DNA from 4 places in the Pseudomonas sp. 2024-210 genome. Region 4 is predicted to be linked to each of the others. Evidence: riboswitches for the same ligand, from Rfam matches in the RefSeq annotation. Region 4 holds a riboswitch; each other region holds the start of a gene.
The links. A riboswitch is a leader RNA that binds a small molecule or an ion and turns the genes downstream of it on or off. The one in region 4 is predicted to bind cobalamin.
Positions count from the first base shown of each region.

Region 1: linked by a shared signal. The riboswitch ahead of ACI7MX_RS17900 (CbtB-domain containing protein) and the one ahead of cobO (cob(I)yrinic acid a,c-diamide adenosyltransferase) in region 4 are both predicted to bind cobalamin.
Region 2: linked by a shared signal. The riboswitch ahead of cobW (cobalamin biosynthesis protein CobW) and the one ahead of cobO (cob(I)yrinic acid a,c-diamide adenosyltransferase) in region 4 are both predicted to bind cobalamin.
Region 3: linked by a shared signal. The riboswitch ahead of ACI7MX_RS18070 (ABC transporter substrate-binding protein) and the one ahead of cobO (cob(I)yrinic acid a,c-diamide adenosyltransferase) in region 4 are both predicted to bind cobalamin.

Region 1 is NZ_JBJGEJ010000014.1:71,091-78,227, reverse strand. Features, by position in the region: gene ACI7MX_RS17920 (chemotaxis protein CheB) at 1-143, opposite strand, end outside; gene ACI7MX_RS17915 (CheR family methyltransferase) at 140-955, opposite strand; gene ACI7MX_RS17910 (response regulator) at 956-4,423, opposite strand; gene ACI7MX_RS17905 (response regulator) at 4,622-5,002, shown strand; cobalamin riboswitch at 5,031-5,246, shown strand; gene ACI7MX_RS17900 (CbtB-domain containing protein) at 5,343-5,531, shown strand; gene ACI7MX_RS17895 (CbtA family protein) at 5,543-6,244, shown strand; gene ACI7MX_RS17890 (cobalamin biosynthesis protein) at 6,241-6,654, shown strand; gene cobM (precorrin-4 C(11)-methyltransferase) at 6,731-7,137, shown strand, end outside.
Region 2 is NZ_JBJGEJ010000012.1:65,851-72,987, reverse strand. Features, by position in the region: gene ACI7MX_RS16645 (sugar ABC transporter substrate-binding protein) at 116-1,426, opposite strand; gene ACI7MX_RS16640 (AraC family transcriptional regulator) at 1,568-2,503, opposite strand; gene cobF (precorrin-6A synthase (deacetylating)) at 2,605-3,351, shown strand; gene ACI7MX_RS16630 (SGNH hydrolase domain-containing protein) at 3,475-3,627, shown strand; gene ACI7MX_RS16625 (glycosyltransferase) at 3,618-4,913, opposite strand; cobalamin riboswitch at 5,012-5,211, shown strand; gene cobW (cobalamin biosynthesis protein CobW) at 5,304-6,374, shown strand; gene cobN (cobaltochelatase subunit CobN) at 6,378-7,137, shown strand, end outside.
Region 3 is NZ_JBJGEJ010000014.1:98,449-105,585, forward strand. Features, by position in the region: gene ACI7MX_RS18045 (GNAT family N-acetyltransferase) at 1-343, shown strand, start outside; gene ACI7MX_RS18050 (OprD family porin) at 348-1,691, opposite strand; gene ACI7MX_RS18055 (pseudoazurin) at 1,688-2,128, opposite strand; gene ACI7MX_RS18060 (ABC transporter ATP-binding protein) at 2,151-2,927, opposite strand; gene ACI7MX_RS18065 (FecCD family ABC transporter permease) at 2,924-3,928, opposite strand; gene ACI7MX_RS18070 (ABC transporter substrate-binding protein) at 3,937-4,950, opposite strand; cobalamin riboswitch at 5,096-5,290, opposite strand; gene ACI7MX_RS18075 (DUF1624 domain-containing protein) at 5,323-6,486, opposite strand; gene ACI7MX_RS18080 (polyamine ABC transporter substrate-binding protein) at 6,906-7,137, shown strand, end outside.
Region 4 is NZ_JBJGEJ010000005.1:252,219-259,355, reverse strand. Features, by position in the region: gene cbiB (adenosylcobinamide-phosphate synthase CbiB) at 1-514, opposite strand, end outside; gene bluB (5,6-dimethylbenzimidazole synthase) at 511-1,161, opposite strand; gene ACI7MX_RS10110 (cobyrinate a,c-diamide synthase) at 1,158-2,471, opposite strand; gene cobO (cob(I)yrinic acid a,c-diamide adenosyltransferase) at 2,482-3,093, opposite strand; cobalamin riboswitch at 3,175-3,420, opposite strand; gene ACI7MX_RS10100 (PQQ-dependent sugar dehydrogenase) at 3,756-5,063, shown strand; gene ACI7MX_RS10095 (C40 family peptidase) at 5,131-5,667, opposite strand; gene ACI7MX_RS10090 (C40 family peptidase) at 5,812-6,444, opposite strand; gene hda (DnaA regulatory inactivator Hda) at 6,649-7,137, opposite strand, start outside.

The sequences.
Region 1 (7,137 bases), on a different contig from region 4:
CGCTCATCGGGGATATGCAACACCACAATAACGGGCAACCGAAAGCCGGGTTGAACATGGGCAAAAAGCGTCAGTAATGCCTCGACTCCCCCTGCCGAGGCGCCAATGACCACAGCGTCTACAGCCCTGGGCTCAGTACTCATAGCTTTCGATAAATCCGTTCTTGCTTGAGCACCGGCGCAAACGCTTTGCTGTAATCCGAAAAATCCAGGGTTTCCTTGCTGCCCAGCATCAAAAAGCCGCGATGACAGAGCGACTCATGAAACAAACCAAAGGCTCTGTTTTGAAGATTTTTATTGAAGTAAATCAATACGTTACGACATGAAATTAAATTGGTTTCTGAGAATACGCTGTCGGTCGCCAGGCTGTGGTCAGCGAAGGTCACGTTCTCACACAGACTCTTGTCAAATATGGCGTAGTCATAAGCTGCCGTGTAGTAATCAGCAAACGAGCGCTGGCCACCGGCCTTTTGGTAATTGCTGGTGTAACCGCGGATACTTTCCATCGAGAAAATGCCCTGCTTGGCTTTCTCCAGCGAACGCGGATTGATATCGGTGGCATAGATAATGGTGCGATCCAGCAGCCCTTCTTCGCGCAGCAAGATGGCCATTGAGTAGACCTCTTCGCCGGTGCTGCATCCGGCAATCCAGATTTTCAGCGACGGATAGGTCTTGAGAATTGGCACCACTTCCTGGCGAATGGCCAGGAAGTGCTCAGGATCGCGAAACATCTCACTGACCGGAATGGTCAAATACTGCAACAACTGCATAAACATAGTCGGGTCATGCAGCACGCGTTCCTGCAAGGCCGAAATGGTCTGACAGTCGAACTGACGCATCGCGTGATGGACACGGCGCTTGACCGAAGCGCCGGAGTAATCACGAAAGTCATAGCTGTATTTGAGGTAGATCGCTTCGATCAGCAACCTTAATTCAATGTCGGTGTTTCGATGCACTTAGAGTCGTTCCATTTTCGGTAGCCAGACCCGGATTAGGGAGAACAGGCGATCCAGATCAATCGGTTTTGCCAGGTAATCATTGGTACCCGCTTGCAGGCAACGCTCCTGATCATCCTTCATCGCCTTGGCCGTCACAGCAATGATCGGCAGCTTGCGCCAGCGCGGGTTCTTGCGAATCTCAATAGTGGCTTCATAGCCATCCATCTCCGGCATCATCACGTCCATCAGCACCAGGTCGATATCTTCCACTTCGTTCAGGCGCTCAATGGCTTCACGGCCATTACGGCCGATAACCACGATGGCACCTTTATGCTCCAGCGCACTGGTGAGGGCAAAGATGTTTCGGACATCGTCATCCACCAGCAAAATCTTGCGTCCCTCAAACACCTTGTCGCGGCTGCGAGCGGTCTGGAGCATCGTTTGCCGCTCATGGGACAACTGAGATTCAACTTTGTGCAGAAATAATGTCACTTCATCGAGCAAGCGTTCAGGTGAACGCGCGCCTTTGATAATGATGGAGCGCGAATATTTGCGCAGCTCGGCTTCTTCATCGCGTGTCAGGTTACGTCCGGTATAGACGATGACAGGGGGGAAGGAGCAAATATCTTCCATCGACATTCGCTTGAGCAAATCACCACCGAGCATGTCCGGCAGTTTGAGATCGATGATCATGCAGTCGTAAATATGGGTGCGCAGCAGGTCCAGTGCTTCCTGTGCGAAGCCAACGGCGGTGATTTCAATATCATCATCGCCGATCAAGCGCGCGATACTGTCGCGCTGTAAATCATCGTCCTCAACCAACAGAACGCGCTTGACCTTCTGGGTCAATTTGGCTTCAAGTCGCGCAAAGACATTCTTCAGTTCTTCGCGGGTTGTCGGTTTTACCGCGTACCCCACCGCCCCCATGTGCATCGCCGCTTCGACACGGTCCTCAACGGAAATCACATGCACTGGAATATGCCGGGTCGGCGCCGAGGCTTTCAGGCGTTGCAGTACTGTCAAACCGGAATGATCAGGCAAGCGCATGTCCAGCAAAATGGCATCGGGAATAAACTCGGCTGCCAACGCAAAGCCTTCATCCGCGCCGTGAGCCACCAGGCAGTTATAGCCCAGTTCGTGGGCCAGATCGAAGAGGATGCGCGCAAAGTTCGGCTCGTCTTCAACCACCAAAATACAGCGAGTGCTGAAGGGCGCTTTTTCCCGGTCATCGGCAAAACGTGGAATGTGTACAGGCGCAACCTCGACAGGCACCAACACAGTGCTGGCTGGTACGGGCCGGGCCGATGGCGCGACTTTGGGCGTCATCGGCTCGGCAGGCTCGACAAATTGCTCGGGCATGATCAACGTAAACTCACTGCCCTGCCCCGGCGTGCTGCTGATACTGATGGAGCCGCCGAGTAAAGTCGCCAGGTCTCGTGAAATCGACAACCCCAAGCCGGTACCGCCATAGCGGCGATTGGTGGTGCCGTCAGCCTGACGGAAAGCCTCAAAGATACTTTCTTGCTGATCCTGGGCTATACCAATACCGGAATCCTTCACTGTGAAGGCAACCCCTTCGCCGGGCACCCGCGCAACGGTGAGGCTGACTTGACCTTTTTCGGTGAACTTGATCGCGTTGGACAGCAAGTTCTTCAGGATTTGCTCCAAACGCTGGCTATCGGTGTAGAGCATGGGCGGCGTGCCGGGTTGCACTTCAACCTTGAGTGACAGCCCCTTGTCCCCGGCCAATGGCTCAAACATCCCGCGCAAGCCTTCAACCACCCTCGCTACGCTGGCGTTTTCGGGCAAAACCTCAAGCTTGCCAGCCTCGACTTTTGAAATATCCAGAATGTCATTGATCAGGTTGAGCAAGTCATTGCCCGCCGAATAGATCGACTCGGCGAACTTGACCTGCTCACCTGAAAGGTTTCCGTGAGGGTTTTCAGACAGCAGTTTTGCCAAAATCAATGAGCTGTTCAGTGGCGTGCGCAGCTCATGGGACATATTGGCCAGAAATTCGGACTTGTACTTGCTGGACCGTTGCAGCTCCTGAGCCCGCTCTTCCAGCTGAACCTGAGCCTCATTGAGCTCTATATTTTTGCGGTTCATCGCATCGCGCTGACCGGACAAGGCCTCATTGGTCTGCTCAAGTTCCGCTTGCTGGGTCTCAAGATTAGTCTGCGACTCCTTGAGGATCTGCGATTGTTCTTCAAGCTCTTCGTTGGCGGTCTTGAGTTCTTCCTGTTGCACTTGCAACTCTTCATTAAGCTGTTGGGTCTCAGCCAGCACCTCTTGCAGACGCTGACGATAACGAGCAGCTTCAATCGATGTGCCAATGTTGTCAGCGATCAATTCGAACAATTCAACATCACGTTCAGTCAAGGCCCTGAGGAAACCCAGCTCAATCACGCCATTGACGCGATCATCATCGCTGGTCGGCACCACCAGTACGCTGCGGGGAGAACCTTCGCCCAGCCCGGAGCTGACTTTGAAGAAGTAATCTTGCGGCACGTTGTCCAGGCGAATCAGCTGGTCCTGCTGAGCCGCCTGCCCCACCAAACCTTCGTCATTGTGAATCAGTTGATCCTGCGATTCCTGTTCACGAGAAAAGCCATACGAAGCAACTCGCTTGAGGCCGCCATGATCTTCACGCACATAAACGGCGCCCACCACGCTGCCCAGATACTGGGCGCAGAATTGCAGAATATTGCGCCCCAGCATATTCAGGCTCAGGCGCCCCAGCACCTGCTCTGCCAGCTCTGTCTGTCCGTTACGCAACCACGCCTGACGCTCTAAACGCTCCGCCGTCTTGATATAAGACTCGAAGTTTTCTTTATAACTATTTGAAAGATTTATTAAATCACGGCGCCCTACATAGGCTAGAAACCCGCTTAGACCGAGGATAAACAACAGGTATAGCGTGATGCTGATGACCGTTGTCTCGCTGACTTGATCGCTGCGAGACACCCGCAATTGCTGTTCGGTTTGAATGAAGTCCTCGTATTCCTTACGTATCTCATCGGTCAGACGCTTACCCCGACCGGCCTGCACGGCCGCCTTGTAGTCACCGCCCTGGCGACGCAAGTCGACCATCGACTGTGCGTAAAGGGCCCATTCCTTCTGCAATGCTTCGAGCCGTTTAACACGGTCGACTTGCTGCGGATTATCACTGACCAGCTCTTGCAAGCTTTCCAATTGAGCAACTATTTGCGGTTTGGCAACAACGTAAGGATCAAGAAAATGCTCATCGCCGGTGATGAGGTAGCCGCGCATGCCGGTTTCAAGGTCGAGAGTAATCTTGGCGGATTCGTTGGCGTTAGTAATGACGCGATCGCTGTGTTCGACCCAGCGGATCACGGACAGCAGATAGCTGATCATCACCACAAACAGCACGGCACTCAGTACACCAACGGCCAAGGGCAAGCCAACGTTTCGACTTAAAAGCTTGCGAAAGCTTCGCTCATCAATGGAGGTGGGGGATTTCATGGGACGAGTCCGTACGGTAGGCAAAAGAGGGAGTTTGCAGGATTAGTGATGTTCAGTTCCATTTTCTTATCTGTAATATAGAAATTTCGTACAAAAAAATTCAAATTAAACCTACACACGGCTATTCTGGCGGGCATTGCTGACGCTCAAGCGACACTAAATGAACCCAGCGCTTACATTTTTGACGAGATCATGACTATGCCCGCAACAGCCTCCACGATTCTTGTGGTTGAAGACGACAGCATTGTCAGAATGCTGATCGTAGACGTGCTTGAAGAACTGGAGTTCAACGTAATTGATGCCGAATGCGCTGAAGATGCTTTGGTTTTTCTGGAGAATTTGGACATTCGCTTAGATTTGCTGATGACCGATTTCAGTTTGCCAGGCTTCAACGGACAGCAACTGGCAGTTAAGGCCCAAGCGTTGCGACAAAAGCTGCCCGTCCTGATCGCCAGCGGCCTGGCCGAAACGCTTGAACCTTCCGCAGGCGTGTATTTGATTGGCAAACCCTTTTCCATCGATCAGTTACGCAACAAGGTTAAAGACATTCTTGATCCTGAGATTTGCCGCACTCCTTGAATTGACCTTCCCCTTATAGCTGTGCTTTCCTAAGCGCCTTGTATCAGGTGCCCTTCACAGGGTGAAACGGGAAACCGGTGCGTCAGGCATTTATCTGCTGACAAGTCCGGCGCTGCCCCCGCAACGGTAAGCGAGAGAAGCATCAAAGCCACTGCGCCCTGTGCGTGGGAAGGAGATGTTTACAGGTTCAAGCCTTTTGAGCCCCTCGCAAGCCCGGAGACCGGCCTGGTTCTCTTTGAATAACAAACCCGCGGTGGGCGGGCGCTGTTGAACCCTGCGAGCCTCGTTCGCGGGGTTTTCTTGCGCTTTCATGCCCGCTGCCAGCCCTGAGGCAAGCGCCATGTCCATCCGCACCAGTCGCACCCATGCAGTTGCTACCCCTACCACTCAAAGCCAACGCATTGTTGCCGCTGTTGGCGCCGCTGTGCTGGGGGCCTTCCTCGTTTACTTTGCCGGTTTCTCACACATCGATGCGGTTCACAACGCAGCCCATGACACCCGTCACAGCTCTGCATTTCCGTGCCATTGAGAGTGCCTGCCATGATTAAGCGGATCGCTCAAACGGCAGGCTTTACCGGCTTGCTGGCCGCCCTGTTGCTGACACTGCTACAAAGTTTTTGGGTCGCCCCCCTGATTCTTCAAGCAGAAACCTTTGAAAAGCCGGCTGCAAGCGAAATCCATGCCCATGCCGACATAGCCATGCCCGCCCATGAACATGACGCCCAGGCCTGGGAGCCGGAAGATGGCTGGCAACGCGTGCTGTCCACCGCGGGTGGAAACTTGGTCGTTGCGGTCGGTTTCGCCTTGATGCTGGCGGGCCTGTACACCTTGCGTGCGCCCACCCGCACGTCTCAGGGCCTGCTCTGGGGGCTGGCCGGCTATGCCGTGTTCTGTCTGGCACCGACAATGGGTTTGCCGCCGGAACTGCCGGGCACAGCCGCCGCCGACTTGTTGCAGCGTCAGCTATGGTGGGTCACGACGGCTGCGTCCACTGCGGTGGGCATTGCTCTGCTGGTGTTCGGCAAGCATTGGGCACTCAAGGTTCTTGGTGTTGCGATTTTGGCGGTGCCGCATATCTTCGGCGCTCCTCAGCCTTTGGTTCACTCAAGCCTGGCTCCGCAAGCGCTTGAATCCCAGTTTAAAGTAGCTGCGCAACTGACCAACTTCGTCTTCTGGCTGGCGTTGGGGGTGATCAGCGCCTGGTTGTTCCGTCGTAAACCTGAGGGTCAGTACTCAGCGTGACTGAGTCAGTCGCGGGGCCAATTCTGGTGATTGGACTGGGTTGCCGACAAGGGTGCAGCGCCGAGCATTTGATTGCGCTGATAGAACACTCACTGGCCAACGCCGGTATCGCCGTCAGCGCGATCAGTGCTTTGGCCAGTATCTACACGAAGCAGCACGAGCCTGGGTTGCTGCAAGTGGCCACGCAACTCAATATCAGCTTTGAGGTATTCAGCGCTGAGCAATTGGCGCCTTTCTCCTCAAAGCTCAGCCACCACTCCACGGTAGCGTTTGAGCACACGGGTTGTTTTGGCGTGGCCGAAAGCGCTGCTTTGGCGCTGGCTGAACGACTCGGCCATGGATCGGCCAGCGTACTGATAACCCTACAAAAATCATCAGTTGCTACCTTTGCGTTAGCTTCATCCGGGTAAAAACCACGATAATCCCCTGCCTCACTATGAGCAACGTTCACGAACAGCTCTATCACGACCCTTTCAAGAGACTCCCATGACTGTCTATTTCATCGGTGCCGGGCCCGGCGATCCAGAGCTGATTACCATCAAAGGCCAGCGCCTGATCCGTAGCTGCCCGGTGATTATTTATGCCGGCTCGCTGGTTCCTGAAGCGGTGCTGCAGGGGCATAACGCCGAACGCGTCATCAACAGCGCCGAGCTGCACCTTGAACAAATCATTGCACTGATCAAAACCGCCAACGACGAAGGTCACGATGTCGCCCGCGTGCACTCCGGGGACCCGAGCCTCTACGGTGCCATTGGCGAGCAAATCCGCTGCTTGCGAGCGCTGGGCATCGCCTTTGAGATCATTCCCGGCGTCACTGCCACGGCAGCTTGCGCGGCGCTGCTGGGGGCAGAACTGACATTGCCGGACATTTCGCAAAGCGTCATTTTGACACG
Region 2 (7,137 bases), on a different contig from region 4:
GCGTGTTCTGGTGTGGCTGCCGACGGCTGTACAAAGGTCCGTCGGGACGTCGAGAAAACAGGTTGCTGCGCAACCCTTCGCAGCCTTCGGCAGCGACCACAGGCTCGGATCATGTTTACTTGGGGTAGCCCGCGCGTTTCATCTCGCGCTCGGTGGTTTGTTGCGCGGCCGCGAGTGCCTGATCGACGCTGGTCTGCCCGATCAGCGCAGCGCTGAACAACTTGCCAACTTGGGTACCGATGGCCTGAAACTCGGGAATGGTCACCAGTTGAATGCCCACGTACGGCACCGGCTTGAGCGTCGGATCTTTGGGGTTGGCGGCTTTCAGCGACTCCAGCGTGACCTTGGCGAAGGGGGCGGCGGCCAAATACGCGTCGCTGTAGGTCGAGGCGCGGGTGCCCGGTGGCATATTGGCGATGCCGTCTTTGTCGGCGACCAGTGCGCCGTACTCTTTGGACGTGGCCCAAGTACTGAAGGTTTTGGCCGCGTCCTTGGCTTTGGACGTGGCGGGTACGGCTAGCGCCCACGAGTACTGCCAGGCACTGCCTTTGTCGGTGACCTGGTGCGGCGCAAACACGAAACCGACATGATCGGCGACTTTGCTCTGGGTTTTGTCCGTGACAAACGAACCGGCCACGCTGGCATCGACCCATATGGCGCATTTTCCGCTGTTGAAAAGCGCCAGGTTTTCATTAAAGCCGTTACTGGTTGCGCCCGGCGGGCCTGACTCTTTCAGGGTATTCACATAAAAGTTCAGCGCGTTCTTCCACTCCGGGCCATTGAACTCGGGCTGCCACTTTTCATTGAACCACCGAGCGCCGAATGCGTTGGCCAGCGTGGTAATCACCGTAATGTTTTCGCCCCAACCCGCTTTGCCGCGCAGGCAAAGGCCATATTGTTCCTTCTCCGGTTTGTTCAGGACTTTGGCGAATTGAGCGATCTGTTCCCATGTCGGGTGTTCAGGCATGCTCAGCCCGGCCTCCTTGAACAGATCGGTTCGGTAATAGGTCATTGAGCTTTCAGCGTAAAACGGCAGGGCGTAAAGGGTGCCGTTGACCGAAAGCCCCTCGCGCACCGCAGGGAACACATCATCGAGCGCATAGTTGGCAGGCAGGTCGTTCATCGGTTCCAGCCAACCCTTGGCGCCCCAGAGTGCAGCTTCGTACATGCCGATCGTCAGTACGTCGAATTGACCGCCCTGAGTGGCAATATCGGTGGTGAGGCGTTGGCGCAGAACGTTCTCTTCCAACACCACCCAGTTGAGTTTGATGTCGGGGTGCTCGCTCTCGAAGGTTTTCGCCAGCTTTTGCATGCGAATCATGTCGCTGTTGTTGACGGTGGCGATGGTCAGGGTCTGCGCCCCCAGGCTGATGCCGCTGACAGTCATGCAGGTCGCTACACATAGCGCTTTGACAGAAATATTCATTGAGCACTCCTCTTCATCCGCCGGGGAGGCATTTGAAGGACGGTTATTGTTTTTATAGCTGCCAGCCTGAGGCTGACACATGGGCCGATTACAGCCCGCCAATTCCGTCGTGACAAATCATTGGTAGCACTTCAATTGATACTATTTTGCACTGCGCAGGCGAACGCCCGATGGCGGTTGGTTTTGCTCGGTCACGCGCTGTACCGCCAGGCGCCGATAATGTGACGGTGTCATCCCTTTTAGCTGCTGAAACCGCCGGTTGAAATTGGAAATATTGTTGAAGCCGGATTCAAAGCACACGTCTGTTACGGGCTTCTCACCATCGACGAGCAATTCACAAGACCTGCTGATTCGCAGGCGGTTGACGAACTCGATAAAGCAGCGCCCGGTGGCCTGTTTGAACACGCGGGAGAAATAGGTGGGTTTCATGCCCAGATAGGCCGCCACTTCTTCGAGCGGCAGCTCGCGGGTGTAGTGGTTAAAAATGTACTCCACGGCGCGGTTGGTACGGTCGATGGTGTGCTCGTCGGGCAATGGGTTGGAGGTCAGCCCTGACAGCAAGTGGTAATCGTCACAATCGGCCAGCCGTTGCAGCAGGATCAGAAAGTGCCCCAGGCGGGTGACGCCGCTGGAGTCGGCGATGGCGTGCATCAGCGCTGTTACCTGTTCAAGGGTGGCGGGGCAACGGAACTCGATACCGTATTGAGCACGCTCCAGCAGCGGCGTCAGGCCTTTCAGTTCGGCAAAGACTTGGCTGGCGCTTTCCAGTAACTCATCGGTGAAATTGACCAGCATGTCGCGGTTTGGCACCACTTCATGTTCTCCAATCTGGCTGATCCAGTTATGGGGCAGATTGGGCCCGGTCAGAAACAGCGTCTGGGGATGAAAGTTGCCGATATAGTCGCCCACGAAGACTTTGCCGCTGCTGGCGGTGATCAGGTGCAGTTCGTATTCTTTGTGAAAATGCCAGCGTACCAAGGGGCATGGGAAACCATGCTGGCGGTAAATGATCGACAGACCGTTATGATCGTCCATCAGTTCATAAGACGGGTCAGTCGCTCGGGCGAGTCGCGTCATGGTTAAGTGCTTACTAGAGTAGTTATGGGCCAGATCATGCCGACTTCACCAGCGTCCTGCCAGCGCCGGTTAATGTTCCTCCACATAAAGGGCACGATTGGATGAAAACACTGCTTTTAATCGGTATCGGCGCAGGCAACCCGGAGCACATCACCGTCCAGGCGATCAATGCGCTGAACCGTGCCTCGGTGTTCTTTGTTCTGGACAAGGGCCAGACCACCGAGGACCTGGTCAGGCTGCGGCTGGAGATCTGCCAACGCTATATCGAGGAACCGAACTACCGCGTGGTGCAGGTCAGTGATCCTCAGCGCGACAGTGCTACGCCGTCGTACACCCAAGGGGTCGAAGACTGGCACGAACAACGGGCCGAAGTGTTTACACGTCTGATCGAGGAAGAACTGACAGAAGGGGAGTGCGGCGCCTTCCTGCTTTGGGGCGAGCCGTGCTTATACGACAGCACGTTGCGCATTCTGGATCGGGTTCGGGCCAATGGCTGCAGCGATTTTGATTATGAAGTGATTCCTGGCATCAGCAGCGTGCAAGCACTGGCCGCCCGGCATCGTGTACCACTCAATGAAATTGGCCAGCCGATTCGTATCACCACGGGGCGACGCCTGGTGGCTGAGGACCTGGACAACGTGGTGGTCATGCTCGATGCCCACTGTGCGTTTCAGGCGTTTGTCGGTGAAGACGTCGATATTTACTGGGGCGCCTACATTGGCACCGACGATGAAATCCTGATTGCCGGCAAGCTGGCGGACGTGTGTGAAAAGATCAAAACAGCCCGCGAGCAAGCCCGACAGCGCAAAGGCTGGATTATGGATACGTACCTAATCAGGCGGCCTTGAACATCGCCGACCGCCATCAAAGAGGAAGCAGACTTCTCGATTATAGGAAATTGAAGCCCGGGCCAAGCCGGGAGACATTGTTTTTTTGGCGTCACTGCGAATCCCGGAGTTGCAAGACCAGGACTGGGCCCTTGGCCAGACCGCGATCAGTGTTCGGCCTTTGATCCATTGGGCAAGCCGCTGTTTTTCGACTCCAATCATCTCAGCGGTCATGGTAACCGCGTGCTTGAACCTTCCTTCACCCAAGTGTTGCTGCACATCTGGGATCAATCCTGAAGGCGGTTTTTCGCTTCGATCCACTGCGACATGTATTGCGTACTTTTATGCTGGTGGTGTCGCAGCATTGCCCCGGTGAAGTTGTTGCGCCGGTGCTGTTCAAGCTCGGCGCGGCAGGCTTTGATGCGTTCAACCAGCGCCGGGCCGTGGCTCGACTGCAAGTACCGCTCAGCCAGCAGCTTCTGCCCGTGTTGTTGGGCCTGCTGCCAGGCCTGCGGGTTTTGGTAGAGGTCAATCGCGGCGGCAGCAATCGCGCTGGCGCTCTGTTCAATGGCCCCGGCCCACGGCAAGTCGCCGTGCATGCCTTCCGCGCCAACCGGTGTGGTCACATTAGGCGTGCCGCAGAGCATGGCATCGGCAATTTTGCCTTTGATCCCTGCGCCAAACCGCAACGGCGCCATGCAAACGCGAGCGTTACTCATGACGGCCAGCGCATCTTCGGCCCAGTTGAGCACGTGAAACCCTTGGGCCGGGTTGTGCAGGGCGGTGGCTTTAGGCGGGGTGTAGGCACCATAGACATGCAGTTGCGCGGTGGGCAGTTGCTGGCGAATCAAGGGCCAGATATGGGTCTTCATCCATAACACCGCGTCCCAGTTCGGCGCGTGGCGGAAGTTGCCAATACTCAGGAAGTGCTGACGCTGTTCATAGGGCACGTAGGTCTGCGGCACGTGGTCGACCATGAGCGGGCACCAGTGCAGCAATGCTTTGGGAACGTTGAAGTGCTCCACCAGCAAGTCGATTTCGTACTCGGAAATCATCAGGTTGAGGTCGCTGCGGTAAATCGCGGCCACTTCTCGCTGCGCCAGGTCCGCATCCGCCATGTGCTCATAGGTTTCGCGGGGGGCCGGGGCGAACAGGCTGCTGAAGTCGTCTTGCTCGGGGCTGTGCTTGAGCCGTGCCTTGAGCTGTTGCTGGCGGGCGTCACGCAGGCTTTGCAGGTCGGAGGTTTCCAGCACGCGCAATGCACCCGGGCAGTGTTTCTCGACCCTCCAGCCAAACTGCTCTTCCATCATGAAACGGTCGAACAGCACGATGTCGGGGGCCAGTTCAGTGATAAAAGCGTCAAAGCTGCTGTTATTCAGCTCGATGTTCACTTCATCGATGCCCAGTGTGGCCAGATCGGCCTTGTGTTCACCAATCCCTGCCGGGCTGCTGAAGGTGATGTGCCAGCCTTCCTGCAAAAAGCTCTCGATGATCTGCATCATGTGCCCACCCGCCGCTGAGGAGCGTGGTTCGGGCCACACGTAGCCAATGATCAGGACGCGGGTTTGCGGGGTGGACGGCATGGACAGATCCTTGAAGCGCAGAGGACGAAAAAAGGCGGCAATTAGAACACAACGCGCCCCTCGATACCGACTGGCATTGACCTGTTACATGGCACTGCGTAGCCTTGCGCTTTCGAGGTTCTTCGCACTGCGAAGCTAAGAAGGGAACGCGGTATGCCGCGGCTGCCCCCGCAACTGTAAACGGTCGATTACTGTGCAATGCCACTGCGTCATACGCGGGAAGGCGCAGAGTAGGGCGCAGCCTTTGGCTGACGCCCAGCCGTAAGCCAGGAGACCTGCCTCGTGACAGATTTTTATTTCAACCGGGCGGGGTGATCCGGTGGCGAAAACCCGCGCGCTCAGGCCCGCGATGTCGTCCCGTATGCCCGCCGCTTTGCCAAAGGGCATCCGATGAAAACACTGGCCAAAACCCCCGTCACCATCGTCACCGGCTTTCTCGGCTCGGGCAAAACCACCTTGCTGCGCCATATGCTGGACAACGCTCAAGGCCGTCGCATTGCCGTGATCGTCAATGAATTCGGCGAGTTGGGCATCGACGGTGAAATCCTCAAGCAATGCTCCATCGGTTGTACCGAAGAAGAGGCCAACGGTCGGGTCTATGAACTGGCCAACGGTTGTTTGTGCTGCACCGTGCAGGAAGAGTTCTTTCCGGTGATGCGCGAGTTGGTAGCCCGGCGTGGGGATATCGACCATATCCTGATCGAAACCTCTGGCCTGGCCCTGCCAAAACCTTTGGTGCAAGCCTTCCAATGGCCGGAAATCCGCAGCGCCTGTACGGTAGATGCCGTGATTACCGTGGTCGACAGCCCTGCCGTGGCGGCCGGTACATTCGCGGCCTTTCCGGATCAAGTCGATGCCCAGCGCAAGCTTGACCCCAATCTTGACCACGAATCGCCCCTGCACGAACTCTTTGCAGACCAACTGGCCAGCGCTGACTTGGTGATCCTCAACAAGGCCGATCTGATCAGCCCTGAGGACCTGGCCAAAGTGCGCGCCGAAGTCGCTGAAGAACTGCCACCGGCGGTGAAAGTCATTGAGGCCAGCAGCGGTCGCTTGCCACTGGACGTGTTGCTGGGGCTGGGTGCGGGTTCTGAAGACCATATTGATGGCCGTCACAGTCACCATGATCATCATCACGATGGCGATGATGACCATGACGATCACGACCACGATGCGTTTGACTCCATCTCCATCGAACTGCCGCAAGCTGAAGAGCGCCTGTTGATGGACGCCTTGAACGCGCTGGTGGTTAAGCACGGCATTCTGCGGGTCAAGGGTTTCGCTGCGATCCCGGGCAAGCCGATGCGGTTGCTGATACAGGGCGTGGGCACGCGTTTTGACAAACACTTCGACCGTGCCTGGGGCGCCGATGAGGCGCGCAACACCAAGCTGGTATTGATCGGTCAAGACCTTGACGCCGCATTGCTCGAATCCACCTTGCGTACAGCGTTGAGCGTATAAGCCATGCATTTGCTCAGGACTCAGCCCGGTGGCTTTGTATCGGACGATAACATTGCCGATTTAGGCCAGACACCTGCCGAGCTGGTGATCCTGTGCAGTGGCGATTCAAGCCTGGCACTGCTGGCCGAAGCGGCGCAGCAGTTGCCTGAAGATTATCCAAGCCTGCGTCTGGCCAACCCGATGCAGGTGCAAAACCATGGCTCGGTCGACCTTTACGTTGATCAGGTGCTCCAACACGCGAAGGTGATACTGCTGTCGTTGCACGGCGGCATTGGCTATTGGCGCTATGGCATTGAGCGCCTCATGCAACTGGCTGAACGCGGCGTCACGTTGATTCTGGTGCCGGGCGATGATCGCCCCGACCCGGAACTCAGCGGTCTAAGCACTGTGCCTGCAGAAGAGGGTGAACGGCTTTGGCATTTTTTGCGTCAGGGCGGGCGGCATAACGCGTTGCAACTCTATCGCTGCCTGGCCAGCCAATGGTTGGGGCGTGACTATGAGTGGGACGAACCACACACCCTGCCGCGTACCGCGATCTATCACCCGGCCCATTCCAGCCCGCAGCTCACGCATTGGCAAGCCGACTGGCTGGCCGGGCAACCCGTGGCCGCAGTGTTGTTCTATCGCTCTCACTTGCAAGCGGCCAACACCGCGTTTGTCGACGTGTTTTGCCAACGTTTGCAGGCCGCGGGGCTCAATCCCTTGCCCATCGCGGTGGCCAGCCTCAAAGAGCCGGGCTGTTTGGCCGTGGTACAGGACCTGC
Region 3 (7,137 bases), on a different contig from region 4:
AGGCTGCTTTCTGATCGCGCGTCAGAATGGGCGGATCGTCGCCTCGATTGGCTATGTGCCCTATGACCACCGTTTTACGCAACTGGATTATCGGGGGCTCAAGGTGGTTGAGGTGGTGCGTCTGTTTGTACTGCCACCGTGTCGCCGCTCAGGGGTGGCGCGCGCGCTCTACGACGCCTTGAAAACCCGTGCGGTTGAAGCCGGTGTCGAGCTGATGTATTTGCACACCCACCCGTTTCTGCCCGGCGCTATCGAGTTCTGGCGGCGACAGGGTTATACCATCACGGATGTAGAGGACGATCCGGTCTGGCAAACGACCCATATGCAGTGCCGTTTGCCGTAGCCCGTCAGAAACGGCCGGTGAGCGGGTATTCAACGGCCAGGCGAATCTGGTCAGTGTCCAGTTCCGCTTGCGCGCTGTTGCCCCGATGCACGTTGTGGCGCAGTGAAATGATGGCACCCTTGGCGGTGCCACTTTGCACCACATAACGCGCCTCCAGATCACGTTCCCAGTGTTTGCCATTCTTGCCGTAACCTAAATACGCATAGCCGCCTTTGGGGTCTACGTGGCTGCCGTCGATATGGCTGCCGCGCACATAGGCTGCGCTGAAAACCAGTCCGGGCAGGCCCCACGGGGTCATGGCCAAATCGTAACGGGCTTGCCAGGACTGTTCGTTTGGTGCGTTGAAGTCAGACAATTGCACGGCATTGGTGATGAAGATTGCGCCGCGTGTCACGTAGTCAAATGGCGTGTCGCCGTGCACTTTCTGGTAGCCAAGGCTCAAGTTATGCGGGCCGTGGGCGTAGGTGCCAAGCAAACTCCAAGTGGTGTTGTCGATAGTGCCTGACAACGCCTTGCCTTCATCGGTGGTGCGGTACAGGTTGAGATTCAGCGAAACGGACTGGTTGTCATCGATGGCCTGGCTGAACACTGCGCCCAGATAGTGCTGGTTCCAGGTGTCTTGATAACGAGACGTGTACAGGCTGGCTGTCAGGTTCTTGGCCGGGGTATAGACCATACCCGCGAGGTCAAATGCATCGCCTTTTGGCCCATTCGAATAGTTCACCACAAAGCCCTGATCGTGGCTGCTGGCGTTACGGTCAGTGCTCTCGGTAAAGTGTCCGCCGACCATTTTCAGTGCGTTAAATTCGTTGCTGGTGACAAATGCGCCGGTGGCTGTTTCGGGCAACAGGCGGCTGTCGGACGAGCTGAATACCGGGGTTTTGACGCGTTGCTCACCGTAGGACACGACGGTGTTGGACATGCGCAGCTTGACCGCCGCGCCGGCCCGGCCGTAATTGTCTTTGGGGTAGCCGTCATTATCCAGCCCCAGCAGGCGGGCCTTGCCCGCACGGCCGCCGCCACTGTCAAGTTTTAGCGCCATGTAACCGTGAGCATCAATACCCACTCCGATAAGCCCTTGGGTAAAACCTGATTGCAGAGTGCCCATTAACCCGTAGGCCCATTCCTCGGCATAGCCATTGCGCTCAGAACGTGGCTTGTAGGCATTGCGTGAGCCACTGTTGCTGGCACCGTGGCGGTATTCGCGATGGTCATACACCGTGCGATTAAGCACGTTCCAGGTGCTGTCTTCGATAAAACCGTTGGCTTGCTCCTGTGCAGACTCAGCCAATGCCAAGGGGCTGGCAAGGGTCAGCAGTAGGGCGGAGCGAGAGTAGAGGCCGGTCATTGAGCCGCCTGCTGTTTTTGCAATGCAGCGTTCATGCGGTCCAGTGCACGCTTGGGCAGGGTGGCGGGCAGTTGGGGAGCTTGCGCGGCCGGTTCGCCGACCTGAATCAGCATCACCATGCCCATCGCAAGGTGCGGAATGCATTGAATGCCGTAAAGCCCGGGAACGGTAAAGGTCTGTTCAATTTCCTCATTGATTTTGCCTTTGAACGCTTGCGCCCCATCAGGCAGTAGCTCCGGCAAAGTGGCGGCGTTATGGCCACTTTGCGTGGCGACGAACTTGACGGTATCGCCGGGGGCTATCTGTAAGTAATCCGGCTCATAGACCATGCCAGCTGTGGCGCTACGGGTGAGCATTTTCACTTCATGGGTTTGGGCCCACGTAGATGAACAGAGCAGGGCAGCACTCAACAGCACACCAAGGGATGAAATACGCATCGTGGTTTATCCATAAAAGGGTTCAAGAGGGGCGCAAACGCAGAATCTTTGCCCCGTCGAAAGGGTCGGTCAAATAATGGGCGTGTACACCAAATGTGGCGTGCAAGCGTTGGGGGGTCAGCACATCACATGGCTTGCCCAGAGCGACCAACTGCCCCCGTTCTAACACCGCCACGCGGTCGCAACTCAGCGCCTGGTTAAGGTCATGGAGTGCGATCAGTGTGGTGACGGTCAAATCCTGCACGGTCTTCAAAATAGACAGCTGATGCAGGATGTCCAAATGGTTGGTGGGTTCGTCCAGCAGCAGAATGTGCGGACGCTGGGCCAAGGCCCGGGCAATGTGAACGCGCTGACGCTCACCGCCCGAAAGGTCGCGCCAAATCCGCCTGCGCAGATGGCTCACGTCCACATCGCGAAGCGCTTGTTCGACGATGGCAGTGTCTTCCACCGACCACGGGCGCAGCGCCGACAGCCAAGGTGTGCGGCCCAGTGCAACGGCCTCGAACACACTCACGGCGTCGTGGGTATCGGCCTGTTGCTCGACCACGGCCAGTTGCTGCGCAATACGCCGCCTGGCCATTGCCTGCAGCGGTTGTCCGTTCAGCAGCACCTGGCCCTGACTGGCGGTACGTAGATTGGCCAGCAGCTTGATCAAGGTCGACTTTCCCGAACCGTTCGGGCCGACAATGCCCAGCGTCTCGCCAGCGCGAACCTTCAGATTGATACCGTTTAACAGTACGCAATCGCGCACCGCGTAACTCAGGTCGTGGCAACTCAGCACCGCACGCTCATCCGTCATCGGGCACTCCTGCGGCCTATCAGTATCAACACAAACACCGGCGCGCCCACCAAGGCTGTGACGACACCGACGGGGATCACTTGCCCCTTGATCAGGGTGCGCGAAAGAATATCGGCCGCTATCAGAAACAGGGCGCCACCCAGCGCGCTGGCAGGCAGCAGCCGGCCATGGCCAGTGCCCAATAGCAAGCGCGCAGCATGGGGGATGACCAGCCCGACAAAACCGATTGAGCCGACAATGGAGACCATCACAGCCGTGATCAGCGCCGTACAACTGATCAGCAGAAACTGCATGCGGCGCACCGGGATACCCAGTGAGGCGGCTGAATCACTGCCAAAGGCAAAGGCATCCAGCGCCCGCCGGTGCCACAGGCACACCGCCAGCCCGGCCAGTGCCACCGGCACGGCCAGCCACACCGAAGGCCAGCGCACGCCGCTGAGATTGCCCAGTAACCAGAACATAATGCCGCGCGCCTGTTCGGCACTGGCCGATTTAGTGATCAAAAAAGCGGTGATGGCGTTGAACAGTTGTGAACCGGCGATGCCGGCCAGGATGATTTGGCCGGTTCCGTTAGCAGGGCCACTGGCACGGGCCAGCAATACCACCAGTGAAAAAGCACCAATGGCGCCTGCAAATGCACCCGCCGACAGGCTGATGGCCCCGGCACCCAAGCCCAGCAAGGCAATCAATACCGCGCCGGTTGAGGCACCGGCTGAAATGCCGAGCAGGTAGGGATCGGCCAGAGGGTTGCGCAATAACGACTGCAACACCACCCCGCAGGTGGCCAGCCCGGCACCGCAGGCGGCAGCGACCAGTGCACGGGTCAGTCTGTAGTTCCACACAATGCCTTCGTCTATAGGGTCCAGCACATAGCCAGCGCCCCACATTTTGTTGGCCAGGACCCGCACCACCACGCCCGGCTCAATCGCGGTTTCACCAATGGCCACTCCGGCAAGGATGGCCAGCAACAACATCGCCAAGGACGCCAGCCAAGGCAGCATTCGCACACTCATTGCGCCGCGTTGCTGTCATGAATGGCGTTTGCGAGTGTTTCAAACCCGTCAAAAAGACGCAGGCTGGCCTGCATGGCGTCGGCATCGAGAATGATGATGCGGTTGTTTTTGACCGCATCCATGTTGCGGGTCACTGGATCAGAGCGCAGAAATTCAAGCTTTTTCTCATAGTCGTCCGCGGGGAAGCGACGGCGATCCATGCGTGCGATGACCACAAAGGTCGGGTTGGCTTTGGCCAGTGTTTCCCAGCCAACCGTTGGCCATTCTTCATCGGACTCCACCACATTGCGCACGCCCAGCGTGTTGAGCATAAAGTCAGGAATGCCCTTGCGACCGGCCACGTAGGGGTCGATGTCGAGGTCGGCACTGGAGAACCAGAACAGCGCGCTGGTGTGCTTGAGGTCTTTGCCCTTGATTGAGGCCAGGGATTTTTCCAGACGCGCTTTGAGCACTTCATTAAGTTGCTCACCGCGATCCTGCACATCAAAAATCTGCGCCAACTGGCTGATGCTTTTGTACACGCTGTCGATGCGAAAGGGTTGCAGGCGTGTGCCGTCGGCGCCGACCAGATTGTCTTTGCCCTCGCAATCGGAGGGCATCAAGTAGGTCGGGATGTTGAGTTCATGAAACTGTTCGCGGGTGCCGACCACGCCTTGTGGACCGACCATCCACTCCAACTGCACGGCGACCAGTTCAGGGCGCTTGCCGACCACCGCTTCGAAACTGGGATCGTTGTCTGCCAGACGCTCAACCTTGTCGTTCTGCGCTTGGTACAGGGGAGAGACATCGTTGAACCACAGCGAGGTACCGACCAGCTTGTCGCCCAACCCCAAGGCATAAAGCATTTCAGTCCCGGCCTGGCCGATGGTCACGGCGCGTTGCGGGGCATGTTGAAATGTCAGCGCCGTGCCACAGTTCTCTATCGTCAATGGATAGTGGGTGGGAGCGGCCAGGGTCAGGGTAGGCATGCTCAAGGCGGTGGCAAGGGCGGCGGCGCGGTACAGCATCATGATGCAATCTCCATTTGGATCGTACACAGAGCGGGAGCGTACGGCCTGGAAACACATCGTTGAGCACGGCTTTTTAAGCAGAGCAAGGCCGGTCAGGTGAATGACACGCGCAGCAAGGATGTCCTTCCCGGGCACCCCGCCGGTCAGTAGGTGTTGCTATGCCGGCAGGTCTCCTGACTGATGCGTCATCGCCCGGCTCCAGCCTTCCCGGGGGTAACCCAGTGGCGTTCAAGGAGCAGGCTCAGCACCTACAGTTGCGGGGGCAGTTCCGTTTGGGGCTGTGTTAGCCCCTCGGATTCCCTTTTAATCCCGTTTGGGGACCGGCGGCGGCATGTTAGACGAACACGTCGTGGATAGGGGAAAAACTCATTATCAGAAGTATTTCAGCCATGAAATATCTCGTCGCCGACTTTTCAGCGCAGCAAACCAGCGCACGGGCATGTACAGCGCAGCAGCCAGCAACACAGCCATCAACCAGACGGCGACGATACTGTCGAATCCAAAGTAACTGCCCTGATTGAGACCAAAAACCGCGACGCCGATCAGATAAAGCACTTTCAACGCGTACAGATGGAGCAGGTAAAAGAACATGGGCGCAGCGCCAAATACCGCGAGGGTGCGAACCCATGCACGGTGTTGCGCCCGTTCAAAGGCCAGTAACAGCAAAAAGCCTGCGCCCAGCGTTAGTGCCAGAAACAGCAAAGAAGGCGGGTACTTGGTGATATTGAAAAAGCTCATCAACGTGGCCAGCCAGTGGTCGTGGTCCACCCAGGCAGCCTCGCCATACCCATTGAGTAATCGCAACAACACAAAGCCGAGCAGGGCGCCCAGACCCGAGCGCAACAAGTACTGCTGACGCTGGCTCGCCGAGGCGCTGCGTGCAAACCACGGGCCCAGGCAGTAGCCCAACGCGATCACGCCTATCCACGGCAATAGCGGGTAGGACGTGCGCAATCGCAGGGTCTCTGAGAATTCGATCCAGCCGCGATCATGCAGCACCGCCCACGGCACATGCAGGGCTGAACCCTGCGGGAAATGGACGGTGTCGAGCAGGTTGTGCCCGCCAATAATGATCATCGCCAGTAGCAACAGAAGAGGGCGCGGCAGCCACACCAGCACCGCCAGAGCCATCATGCTGACGCCAATGGCCCAAATCACTTGCAGATAAATCACGGTGGGAGGGAATTGAAAGGTCCAGGCGAAGTTCACCAGCGTGAACTCCAACACCACCAGGAACAGCCCGCGTTTGAACAGAAACGCCGAAACGTCGCGTGTGCCCTGATATTTTTCACCGAACAGGTAGGCTGAAAGGCCCGTCAGCAACACGAACACTGGCGCACACAGGTGGGCAAGGGTGCGACTGAAAAACAGGCTGGGGTCGGTGAGTTCTATGTTCATAGGGTCTGCGACTTGGCGGTGCAGAAAGAAGGTTTCGCGCACATGGTCCAACAGCATAAACAGGATCACACACCCGCGAAGGGCGTCGATGGACAGCAAGCGCTGACGTGAGGGCGGGGCATGGGCAGTGGTCGTCATTAGGGGATCGCAAACAAGGAGTAGGTCAAAAGTGCTGTTACCTTATAACATCCGTATTGAGGTTGTCATCCGATAACAGCGCTGCCGTGAACCGATCCGATAGTTTTGATCGTGCTCAACCCCGAGATCAAAGCTCGGCGACCATCAAGCTGTAAGGCGTTAAGTGTAAATAACTTCCTGTTCTCCCTCTTACAGCGGTTGTTTAACAGTGGCAGATACCAATCGGGTCACACACATTGGCCAAATCTATCCCTTTTTGGCCGGTCTCCCACTGTGATCCGGCCAAGTGCTCAGCAAGAATCTAAAGCGCAGACACATTAATCAAAAAATATCCGATGTGCCCTTGGCCAGTTGCAGTCCGCATAACCGAGCGCAGATTCATTTCGTAGCGATCTCACGCCACTTTGGGGAACTCATTCATGGTCTCGATAAAACATTTACTCGGCGCCGCCGTGTGTTCACTGTCGCTGCTAGCCGCTGCCGTGCACGCTGAACAGCGTGAACTGCGGGTGTACAACTGGGCGGACTACATCCTGCCGTCCGTGCCCAAAGACTTTGCCCGCCAGACGGGCATCAAGGTGATATGGGACACGTTCGATACCAATGAATCCCTTGAGGCCAAGTTACTGACCGGCAACTCGGGCTATGACC
Region 4 (7,137 bases):
GTGTGTTGCTCAGACGATAGAGCACCACGCCCGGCGCGCCCGCCACGACAAACCAGAACAGGGCTGCGAACACTGCATCACTGCCGTTTTCAAGCACCGACTCAGTCGCTGCACGGGCCACCTCGGTGGCGTCCAGCTCACTGGTCTGACGACTGACCAAATAGCCGACTCGCGTGCGCGCCTCATCCAGATCATGGCAGCGCAATGCTTGAGCCACCGGTTGCACGTGCTCACCGAGGCTGCGCATACCCAGCGCGCAATACAGCGCCACAATATCCACTAACCAACCGATGTAAGGCAGCCATGACAAGGCGGTTGCCAGTACCGTCAAAGGCAGCACTGCCAGCACCCAAGCCGTTACACCATGACTGCGCCAGCCACGTCCGCCGGAGTTGAAGCGCCGTTCGATACGCTCGGCCATACGGCCGAACGCCACCAGCGGATGCCAGCGTTTGGGTTCACCGAGCAGCGCATCCATCGCCACCCCGGCCACGCACAGCAAGGCCACACTCATGCACTGACTCCCCAATAATTCTCATACACCAACTCGCTCAGAGGACGCGCTTGCGCCCACCCTTCCAGCACCAGCATCGGCGCCGGGTAAAACGCTTCGACTGGCCCCAGGCAGAGCACAGCCAGAGGCTTGGCACCTGCGGGCAAACCCAGCAGGTCCGCAAGGGCTTGAGGCTCAAACAAAGAGACCCAGCCCATGCCCAAGCCTTCGACACGAGCTGCCAGCCACAGGTTTTGAATGGCGCACGACAACGACGCCATGTCCATTTCCGGCAGGGTGCGGCGGCCAAAAATATGCTTGTCGCGGTCATCCATCAACGCTGCCACCAAGACCTCGGCGCAATCGTTGATGCCTTCCACCTTGAGCGTCATAAACTCATCGGAACGCTCACCCAACGCCTCGGCGGTACGCACTCGCTCCTCCTCGACCAACGCTTGAATCTTGCCGCGCAAAGGACGATCGGTGATGCGGATAAACCGCCAGGGTTGCATCAGTCCCACACTGGGCGCCTGATGCGCCGCCTCAAGCAAACGCGACAGCAGTTCAGGTGCCACGCTGCCGCCACTGAAGTGGCGCATGTCACGGCGCTCGGCGATCGCTCGGTAAACAGCAGCCCGCTCTTGGGGGCTAAATGCGTTGTTACTCATGACACCTTCACGGCGCACGGCGCAAATAACGCGGCAATGGCCTGGGGGTTGGACGGAAAGTAAAAGTGCACATAAGACGCGGTCATGCGCCCTTCGCGATACACCGCTTCTGCACCGCGCCCGCCATTGGGGCTCAAGCCCCGGGCAATGGGTGCAAGTTCTGTACTGGTCAGCGAGTGATGGTAGGTGTGACCACGCAACAGCCCTTCAGGGAGTTCGACGGCTTGCAATGCCAGCGCCGCCAGTCGTTTTTGCATGGTTGCCTCACCGGCCAGCAACCCCACCAGCTCAGCTCGCTGGCCTTCTACGTCGGTCAGGGCATCGAGCAGATAAAGCATGCCACCGCATTCAGCCAGCAAAGGCTTGCCACTGGCATGGTGGGCGCGTATCGCTTCCAGCATGGGGCGATTGCGTGACAGTTCAAGGTGATGCAGCTCGGGATAGCCGCCGGGTAAATACAGGCTGTCCGCTTCCGGTAATTGAGTATCGCGAATCGGTGAGAAGAACAGCAATTGAGCGCCCATCTCTCGCAATAACGCCAAGCTTGCGCCATAAGTGAAGGCAAACGCTTCATCACGGGCCACGGCAATACGTACGCCAGCCAACAGGGGCTCAACGACAACAGATTCGGGCGCGTCAAACGTCACTGCAGGTGGCAGCGCTACCTCGCAGGTACTGGCCAAGGCATTGGCCGCCGCGTCGAGACGGGCATCCAGGTCATTCAGCTCGCTGGCTTGTACCAAGCCCAAATGACGACTGGGCAACTCAATCCCGGTCTCGCGGGACAGCGCACCATACCAGCGTAAACCTTCGGTTAAACTGCCTTCCAGCAACTGCGCATGGCGCACCGTGCCCACTCGGTTGGCCAACACCCCGGCAAAAGGGAGGTCAGGTTGATAACGCGCCAGCCCCAACGCCAGTGCGCCAAAGGTCTGGGCCATGGCCGTGCCATCAATCACACCCAGCACCGGCACCCCGAAATGTCGGGCCAGATCGGCACTCGACGGCGTGCCGTCAAATAAGCCCATCACGCCTTCGATCAGAATCAGGTCGGCCTCAGCGGCTGCTTCCCACAACAGGCGACGGCTTTCATCGGCCCCCACCATCCACAAATCCACCTGATACACCGGCGCACCACTGGCACGCTCGAGGATCATCGGGTCGAGAAAATCCGGGCCACATTTAAACACTCGAACCTTACGCCCCTGATTGCGATGCAAACGGGCCAAGGCGGCGGTAACGGTGGTCTTGCCCTGACCGGAGGCCGGTGCGGCGATCAACACCGCTGGGCAATGACGCGACTCTCTCATGCTTCAACACTCACAATTCGATGCCTTTCTGGGCTTTGATACCGGACTGAAAAGCGTGTTTGATCACGCCCATTTCAGTCACCGTATCGGCCAGATCAATCAGTTCAGGTTTGGCGCCACGGCCTGTGACCAGCACATGCTGCATCGGCGGCCGGGCTTGCAGGTCGCTCAATACTTGCTCAAGGTCGAGGTAACCGTGCTTGAGCGCAATATTCAGTTCATCCAGGACCACCAGGCCGATCGCCGGGTCGCGCAGCATTTCGCGGGACACTTCCCACGCCGCTTCGGCGGCCGCGATGTCACGCTGGCGGTCCTGAGTCTCCCAGGTAAAACCTTCGCCCATGACGTGATACCGCACTTGCTCAGGGAAGCGGCGGAAGAAAATCTCCTCGCCGGTGCTGTTGCGACCCTTGATGAACTGCACAACGCCGCATTGCATGCCGTGGCCCATGGCCCGGGCCAGCATGCCAAACGCTGAGCTGCTTTTGCCTTTGCCATTGCCGGTCAATACCAGCAGCAAGCCGCATTCGTTTGGCGAGCTGGCAATGCGCTCATCCATAACTGCTTTTTTGCGCAGCATACGCGCCAGGTGACGCTCATCACGTTCAGGGGATTCATTCATGGCAGCTCTCCGTTGGGGCTGAATTAAGCAAACGGGAGGCGGGGGAAATTCGTCACAAATCACACTGCATCGCCCGCCGCGAGAGTGCTGGATGAATCAGGCCGGTCTCCGGGCTCATAAGCGGATCGTTCATTAATAGAACAATCCTTGACTGCACGCCTTCCCGTGGCTGTCCACAGTGGCACGCTGCGCAGTTTTCACTCATTTACCGTTGCGGGGGCAGCGCCGGGATCGTGGTCGCTGTGGTGATCACAGTCGTCTTCACCGGCTTCCCTGTTTCACTCGGCCAACCATGGGTTGCAGAGCACCTGAAACAAGCCGCGAAGGTTAGAGGGTTGGGGATGGAGCGTCAATTGAAGCCATAGCTTGAACGTAAAACGAGGTACCCGACGAATACACACGCCAGATTAGTTGTCAGCTACAGTTGAAAAAAAATCGTAGGAATTCTCAGCTGGAAAAGGCAATGAATGAGACGTTAACGGTTTTCAATAAAACGACAGAGGCACTTACACAGACAACAAAGTCGCTGCAAGACACGCACAACCTTTCACACCTAAAAAAACCACTGCCTACTCATTTTGTTCCAGGGCTCCTCCCTCCTGAACTATTTCTCCACGTCCCCTCTCTATCGATGTATACCCTCTACTCGACGGATATTTCTCATGACCAAATTAACAAATGCGGCGGTCATTCTTTTAGCGGCCGGTTTAGCGGCCTGTGGTGAAAGTTCTACTTTGCAGGTGAGTGACGGTTCCGGGCCCTCCCCGGCACTGCCTGAGCCCAACAAAACGCTGATCCCGACAGTCAATATTGCACCTGCCATAGGCTGGCCTGCCGGTGCGACACCTGTCGCAGCTCAAGGCTTGAAGGTTGCTGCATTTGCCCAGAATCTCGATCACCCACGCTGGCTCTACGTCCTTCCAAATGGCGATGTGTTGGTGGCAGAAACCAATGCCCCACCCAAGCCTGGAGACAGCAAAGGCATTCGGGGCTGGGTGATGGAGAAAGTCATGGGGCGGGCGGGTGCTGGCGTCCCCAGCGCAAACAGAATCACGCTGTTGCGCGACACAAATCAGGACGGCATTGCCGATACCCGCTCTGTGTTTATCGAAAACTTGAATTCCCCATTCGGGATGACCTTGGTGGGTAACGATTTGTATGTCGCTGACTCGGATAAGCTGTTGCGCTTCCCCTACCAGGAGGGTGAACAGTCCATCAGTGCTAAACCGATCACGGTTGTCGAACTTCCCGGTGGCCCGCTCAACCATCATTGGACCAAAAACGTTATCGCCAGCCCGGACGGTAAAAAACTGTATGTGAGCGTGGGCTCTAACAGCAATGTTGGCGAGAACGGTCTGGACAAGGAAGAAGGTCGAGCCGCGATCTGGGAAGTTGATCGGGCCACTGGCAACCATCGAATTTTCGCGTCCGGATTGCGTAATCCCAATGGCATGGCTTTGGAACCCAAGACAGGCAAGCTCTGGACGGCGGTGAATGAGCGAGACGAAATCGGTAGCGATCTAGTGCCCGATTACATGACGTCGGTGCAAGACGGCGGGTTCTACGGCTGGCCTTTCAGTTATTACGGGCAGCATGTGGACACTCGAGTCAACCCGCAGGATTCGGAGTTAGTCGCCAAAGCGATTGCTCCTGATTACGCTTTGGGCCCGCACACCGCTTCGCTGGGCCTGACCTTTGCCCAAGGCAGCCAGTTATCCGACTTTAAGGAGGGCGCATTTGTAGGCCAGCACGGTTCATGGAACCGCAAACCGCACAGTGGCTATAAGGTGATTTTTGTGCCATTTACCGGGGGTAAACCTAGCGGGATGCCGGTTGATGTGTTGACAGGTTTTCTGAATGCGGATGAAAAAGCCCAAGGGCGGCCAGTGGGCGTGGTGATTGATAAACGAGGGGACTTGTTGGTTGCCGATGATGTGGGCAACACCGTGTGGCGTGTGTCACCGAAGTAGGCACTCTGCTAGCCACCCCTAGCCCTCCCCCTATGGGAGAGGGTTGGGCTCAAAGGCTTTCACCTGCTTACGGAAGACGCGCCAGATGCTGCTCGGTCGGCAACACGCGTTTGGCGTTCAGATAGGCTTTTTGCCAATAGGCCTTGGACAGGCTGTCCAGTTTGACTGTGCCGCCGGTAGCAGGCGCATGGACGAAACGGCCTTCTCCGACATAGATTCCAGCGTGGCTGACCTGTGAACCACCGTTGGTGGCGAAGAACAGCAGATCGCCGGTTTGCAATTTGTCCTTGCCCACATTCTGCGCCCGCATCACGATCATTTCGCGCGTCGTGCGTGGCAACGATATGCCTGCCATGTCGTTATAGACGTACTTGATCAACCCGCTGCAATCAAATCCTGAATCAGGGGTATTGCCGCCCCAACGATAGGGCGTTCCGACCAAACTGAACGCACGAAACAACACGTCAGCGGCAATCGGCGAGGTTTCTTCCGGCGCCGTGCTGAACACAACTGGCGTGGCCACAGGGGCAGGTGGTGGGTTATTGGCGCAGGCACTGAGCAGTGCTGCTAGAGTCAAAAGAGTCGCGCGGGCCATGGTCGACATAAACAGAACATCCTGATTCTGGATACGGCAACGGTGGCCGCGAAACCCAAAGCCGCGTCAGGGGGCACCTTCGCGGCTTCAAGAATTTAACATTGCGACTGAATTCTAGCCCTTAGAGGGCAAACTTCAAGTAAGACTTTAACTTTACTTGCGGGCAACTACGCTCGCAGGATTGGCGGGTGCCATCGCCAAGGCCCGTTTGGCCTCAATAAAGGTCTTGCTCCAGTAGGAATCCCCGAGATTATCGATCCGCACACCGCCGCTGCGGCGGCTGCTGGAGTGGATAAACTGGTCATCACCCAGGTAAATCCCGGCATGGCTGACGCGGCCACGGCCATTGGTGCTGAAGAACAGTAAGTCACCCGGCTTGAGGTTGTTTCGTGCGACCAGCGGTGCTTTAACGTTGATCATTTCACGCGTGGAACGCGGCAATTGCATGCCCGCTTCTTCGCGGAACAAGTAACCGATAAAGCCGCTGCAATCGAAACCTGCCTCTGAGGTGCCGCCGAAGCGGTAACGGGTACCGATCAAGGACATGCCACGCTCAAGAATGCTGTCAGCCAAAGCCGGCAATTCGTAAGGCTTGCTGTTCTCGGAAAACTGTTCAAGTTCTTTTTCGGTGGCCAGTTCTTCCTGATAAAGAGCGGAAGTCTGCGATACCGATGTTTTTTGAACCGGTTGTTCAACCACTTGCTGCGACACAGGGGTGTGTGCGGCACAGCCAAACAACAGGGTAACCAGTGCGAGGGGCACGAGGGGTGCAAAGCGCTTTAGCATGGGCACGACCGTGTCTTGTGGGAAAAGTAGTCGCGACTATGCCTTCTATGATCCTCATTTGCAAATTCAATCGATTAAAATGTGACTCCGCGGTTTTATCGTGACATGTGAGGGTCAAAACCCTTGCCAATAGCTTTTGCGTATATCGCTTACTGGAGCGCAAGGGTTCTATCAGTCAACAGGTAGGCAGTGCGTGAGGAGGCTTTACCAGCCGAGGGTTTCTTTGAGGAAGGGGATAGTCAGCTTGCGCTGTGCTTGAAGGGAGGCCTGATCCAGTCGCTCCAAGAGATCGAACAGCGCACTCATGCTGCGGGTACCGCGGGTCAGTATGAAATGCCCCACTTCATCAGTCAGGTGCAGCCCGCGACGCGATGCTCGCAATTGCAGGGCACGCAATTTGTCTTCATCGGACAAGGGGCGCATCTGAAAAATCAGCGCCAGCGTCAGGCGACTCTTGAGGTCAGCCAGCTTGATCGGCAATTCTCGGGGGGAAGCAGAAGCGGCAATCAGCAGACGGCGGCCACTGTCGCGCAAGCGATTGAACAGGTGAAACAGCGCCTCTTCCCAGTCAGCACGATCCGCTACGGCCTGGAGGTCATCCAGACAGACGAGTTCGTATTGTTCAAGGTTATCGAGGATTTCAATGCCGCGATCCTGCAATTCAGCCAAGGGCAAGTACACCGCAGGCTCACC